Regions from separate parts of the Cyanobium sp. PCC 7001 genome, predicted to be linked through region 2. Evidence: riboswitches for the same ligand, from Rfam matches in the RefSeq annotation. Region 2 holds a riboswitch; the other holds the start of a gene.

Region 1 (2,372 bases), 890 kb from region 2:
CCGGTGTCGTGGTCGGGTGTCTGGACGCCCTGGCTCGGGTCCCCGAGGCCCAGCACGAGCGATGGATCGATATGACCCCGCTCCATCGGCAGGATCGGTGTGCCGGGCCGCACCAGACCCTCCACCCGCTGCCGTACCCGCTGCAGCCCAGCTGCATCGAGCCCATCGGCGCGGCTCACCAGCACCAGATCCGCACACTCCAGCTGTTCAGCGAACAGCTCATCGATCGCCGTGGCGTGGTCGAGGCTGGGATCCGCCAGGCGCTGGGCTTCCAGCGCCGCCGGATCGGCCACCACCGAGCCGGCGGCCACCGCCTCGCCGTCCACCACCGTCACCACCCCGTTGACTCGGGTGCGTGCGCGAATCTCCGGCCAGCCGAAGGCTGCCACGAGGGGTTCGGGCAGCGCCAGACCGCTCGTCTCCACCAGGATGCCGTCCAGCTGGTCGGCCCGTTGCAGCAGCTGCTGCATCGTGGGCAAGAAGTCCTCCTGCACCGTGCAGCAGAGGCAGCCGTTGGCCAGTTCCACCAGGCGGCTGTCGATCTCCTCCTCGGGGCAGAACCCGCAGCCCCGCAGGAGATCCCCGTCGAGGCCCACCTCGCCGAACTCGTTCACCAGCACGGCCAGCCGCTGCTGACCATGCAGCAGCAATTCCCGCAGCAGGGTGGTCTTGCCGGCACCGAGAAATCCGGTCACCACGGTGACCGGCAACCGGCCGCCTCCGGTAGGCGATGGGACTGTGTTGATGGCTGCTGTCATGCCAGGGGAATGGCTCATGCCAGGCCACTGGCCAGGGCCAGGGTGGCGCTGACCCCAACGAGCAGGGCCCCCGCCCAGCGGAGCCCTGCGGCGGGAAGTCGGGCGGTGAAGCGCCGCAGCAGTGCCAGGGACAGCAGCAGCAGCGCGGCCTGGCTGAGCAGCAGACCCAGGCCGTAGGACGCCAGCGGCATGGCGCTCCAGCCCAGGACCGAGCCACTGAGCACGTAACCGTGCAGAGCCATCGCCGGCAGCAGTGCCACGGCGGGCAGCCAGCCCCAGAGCACCAGGGCCACCACGCTGAGGGTGCCGGCCACGATCAGCTCGGCCCCCGGCAGCCCTGGTGCCACGAGGCCCGCCGCGCTGCCCAGCAGACCCACGGCCAGCAAGGCCACCATCCAGGCGCCCCGCCGCTGCCAGCCCACCAGGGAGAGGGCCAGCAGGAAGAGGAGATGGTCCGGGCCGATCACGGGATGGAGCAGGCCGCTCACCAGCCCGTTCAGGGGCGTGGGCTGGAGGCCATTGATGTCGAGCAGGTGATGGGCCCGTGCCGGCAGGGCCAGGCTGAACACCGTCAGGGCCAGGCCCAGCCCGGTGGAGCGGCCAGCCCTTTGTTGGATTGTCATGGTTCGGTCCGCGCCGAGAGATCAGGAAAACCGGCGGGCGTTCTGACTGGGCGGGAGCGAGCCAGGCTCACTCCGCCATCACAGCTGCGGGACAGTGCCGGACTTTCACCGGCTTTCCCCGTTGCCTCCGCTGGCTGTTCACCAGCGGAACCGGAGTCCGATCCTATGGGCAGACCCCAGAACTTCTCCACCGACCTCATCGCCGGGCGTGGCGGCGATGGGAATGCCGTCAGCGGCAGGCCAGGCTCTCGCGCGTCGAGACGCCGGTGCTGGGATTCACCCCGGTGGCCCGGGCGCAGAGCGCCTTCTGCTCCGGTAGGTCCAGCACCGCGTCGCTGAAGTCGGCGCCGGTGATGCTGCTGCCCTTGAAGCGGCTCTGCATCAGCATGGCGTTGCGCAGGATGGCCCCCTCCAGGTTGCTGTCATCGAAGCGGGTCGCATAGGCCACCACGTCCTCGAGGTTGGCGGCGCTCAGGTCCGCCTCGCGCAAGGAGCTGCCGTTGAACACGGCGCCGCGCAGATCGGCCTCGCTGAAGTCGAACCCCTCGAGGCTGGCCTTCAGGAACTCCTGCTGGCGCAGGTTGCGGCCATGCATGTCGGGCTGGAGATCCTGCAGGGCCCTCTGGCCCCTCAGCTCGGGGGCGGTGATCGCCTGGGCGCCGGGGGCCAGGACCAGCAGCATCGCGCCCAGCAGGCAGGCCATCACCAGCCGGCGGCTCAGGGCGTGCAGCAGGGAACGGACGGGGCCCATCGGCGCACAACTACGGTGAAGCCTCAACTTATGGCAACCATGGGGATGACCCTGCGGGTGGTGGTTCCCCCCCACCCCCTGATCGGCCACTGGCTCAGCGTGCTGCGCAACCGGCACACCCCATCCGCCGTCTACGCCACGGCCATGGCCGAACTGGGCCGCTGGCTCACCTACGAGGCCCTGCGCGACTGGCTGCCCCAGCGAGCCACCCCGATCGATGGATGCCTGGGCTCCACCGAG
Region 2 (2,372 bases):
CTGGGGCTGGCCCCCGCCGGGGGAACCGCTGGATCCTGGAGCGGCCTTCCCGACGGAACTGGCCGACGACGCCCCGATGCCGCCGCAATTCCAGCTGGTGCGGATTCCGCTCGAGCAGGTGGAGCTGCTGGAGCTGGTGGGGCACCCCCATCGCCGCCGCCGCTGGCGGCGCCACCAGGCCTGGAGGGAAGAGCCGCTCAATCCCTGAGCCGGCAGGTGGCACTGGGATCCCAGTTCGCCCGGCCGCCCATGCCCTCCGTTTCCTCCGCAGAGCACACGCTGGTGGCCTCCCTGATCGCCCTGATGGAGGCCGGCACCACACCGTGGCGGCGCCCGTGGGACGCCAACGGCGGCGGCCACCACGTGAACCTGCTGTCGGGCCGCCGCTACCGCGGCGCCAATCCGATCCTGCTCACCCTGGGGATGCACGGACGGGGCTCGCGGCTGCCCTACTGGTGCGGCTTCGCCGAAGCCCGCGCCCGCGGCCTGGTCCCCCGGCGCGGATCCAAGGCCGTGCACGTGCTCCGCCCCCAGCTGTCGCCGGCCCGGCTTCAAGAACCTCTCCACGCCGCTGACGGCGATGCCCATGCCGACGCCGACACAGGCGCCGCCCCCGCCCAGCAGGCCTGGATCCGCTTTCGCCCCGTGGCGGTGTTCAATGCCGCTGATCTGGTGGGCGACGACCTGGTGGCCCTGATCGCGCAGCGACGCTTCTGCGAAGGACTCGATCAACGGCCCGAACCCGAACGGCTGGCCGGCGCCGAGGCGGCGCTCGGGGGCTGGGCGGTGCCGGTGAGCCATGGCGGTGATCGGGCCGCCTACCTGCCCCAGCTGGATCGGATCCAGCTGCCCGAGCGCGGTGCCTTCAGCAGCGCCAGTGCCTTCTACGCCACCTGGGCCCACGAAGCCATCCACTCCACGGGCCATCCCAGCCGCCTGAGCCGCGACCTCTCGGGCCGCTTCGGCTCAAGGGCCTATGCCCGCGAGGAGCTGGTGGCCGAGCTGGGTGCCGTGCTGCTGGGGGATCGGCTCGAGATCGGCAGCCAGGTGGAGCACCATGCCGCTTACCTCAGCCACTGGATTGGCCTGCTGCGGGAACGTCCGCAGGTGCTGGTTCAGGTACTGGCCGAGGCCCGGTGGGCCGCCGATCTGATCGCGCCCGACCCCGTTTCGCCGCCCAAAGCACGGGAATCCGGGGAAGAACCGGCGGGAAACAGCCAGGTTGCCCACTGCCGCGCAGAATGAGCGGGAACGGTTTCCGCGGTTCACCCCAGGAAGTCAAGGAGGAAAGCCCGGTGCAAGTCCGGCACTGTCCCGCAGCTGTGAGGGAGCCCGGCTCCCGAGTCAGAACGCTCGCCGTTCCACCTGTTCCTTTCTGCCCGGCGCGGACACCGGGAGAATCCATGCCTCAGTTCCAGAGCACCCGTTCCCTGGGCGTGCTGGCGGCCCTGGCCACCGCCATGGCGCTGCTGGCGGGCCAGCCGGCCCAGGCCCACAGCGTCGCCAGCGGAGGGCTGGCGTCCGGTTTCCTGCACCCCCTGGCCGGCACCGACCACCTGCTGCTGCTGATCGGGGTGGGCGCGGCGGCCTCCTACATCTCCTCCCAGCTGCTGATCTGGGGACTGGCCGGCGCCCTGATCGGCGCTGTGTTCGGGGCCACCGGCGGGGGGCTGCCCGCCGCCGAGGTGCTGGCCGCCGCGGCGGTGCCCGCCGTGGCCTTCATGGTGCTGAGCGGCCACAGGTCCAGCAAGGCTCCCGCCCTGGGAGCCTGCGGATCGCTGATCGCCGCGGCCGTGGCGGTGCACGCCATGCTCCACGGCCAGGAAGCCCCCGCCGGTGCGGCCTCCGCCCTGTGGTGGGCCGGATCCTTCTCCGCGTCCCTGCTGGTCAGCGGCGGCAGCTGTCTGCTGCTGCGCCGCCTGCCCGCCGGCTGGACGACGGCGATCGCGCTGCTGCTGGCCGTGTACGGCGGCTGGATGGTGCTGGCGCCGCTGGGGCTGGTGGCTCGCTGAAGCGGGCGGCGGGAATCGAACCCGCATCATCAGCTTGGAAGGCTGAGGTTTTACCACTAAACTACGCCCGCAGCAGTACAGACGTACTGTCGCTGCCCCTGTGGGGCTCGGTCATTATGGCCTGCGTCCTGAACGCTCCTCCCCCAAGCCCTTGGCGCCCACCGCTCGCGAAGCGCCTCCGGCATCGGCGCCCCCCACGGATGCGGCCGACCTGCGCGGCGGAGCCCGTCAGCGTCTGCTCTGGGCCTACGGCCTCGGCGATGCGGGCACCGGCATGGGGGCCTCCCTGATCGGCTTCTACCTGCTGCGGTTCTATGTGGCCGCCGGCCTGCCCCCCTGGCTGGCCGGTCTGGCCTACGG

What was found. Region 2 has a riboswitch for cobalamin ahead of CPCC7001_RS07125 (HupE/UreJ family protein). Riboswitches for the same ligand answer to the same signal wherever they lie in the genome.
Region 1: another riboswitch for cobalamin. It lies ahead of CPCC7001_RS02700 (HupE/UreJ family protein); the one in region 2 lies ahead of CPCC7001_RS07125 (HupE/UreJ family protein).

The regions. Positions count from the first base shown of each region.
Region 1 covers NZ_DS990556.1:551,779-554,150, forward strand. Annotated here, with positions in the region: gene cobW (cobalamin biosynthesis protein CobW) at 1-758, opposite strand, end outside; gene CPCC7001_RS02700 (HupE/UreJ family protein) at 773-1,381, opposite strand; cobalamin riboswitch at 1,396-1,551, opposite strand; gene CPCC7001_RS02705 (pentapeptide repeat-containing protein) at 1,611-2,132, opposite strand; partial or broken gene upp (uracil phosphoribosyltransferase) at 2,172-2,372, shown strand, end outside.
Region 2 covers NZ_DS990556.1:1,445,920-1,448,291, forward strand. Annotated here, with positions in the region: gene CPCC7001_RS07115 (pyridoxamine 5'-phosphate oxidase family protein) at 1-208, shown strand, start outside; gene CPCC7001_RS07120 (ArdC family protein) at 250-1,245, shown strand; cobalamin riboswitch at 1,236-1,376, shown strand; gene CPCC7001_RS07125 (HupE/UreJ family protein) at 1,404-2,012, shown strand; tRNA gene CPCC7001_RS07130 (tRNA-Gly) at 2,013-2,083, opposite strand; gene CPCC7001_RS07135 (MFS transporter) at 2,164-2,372, shown strand, end outside.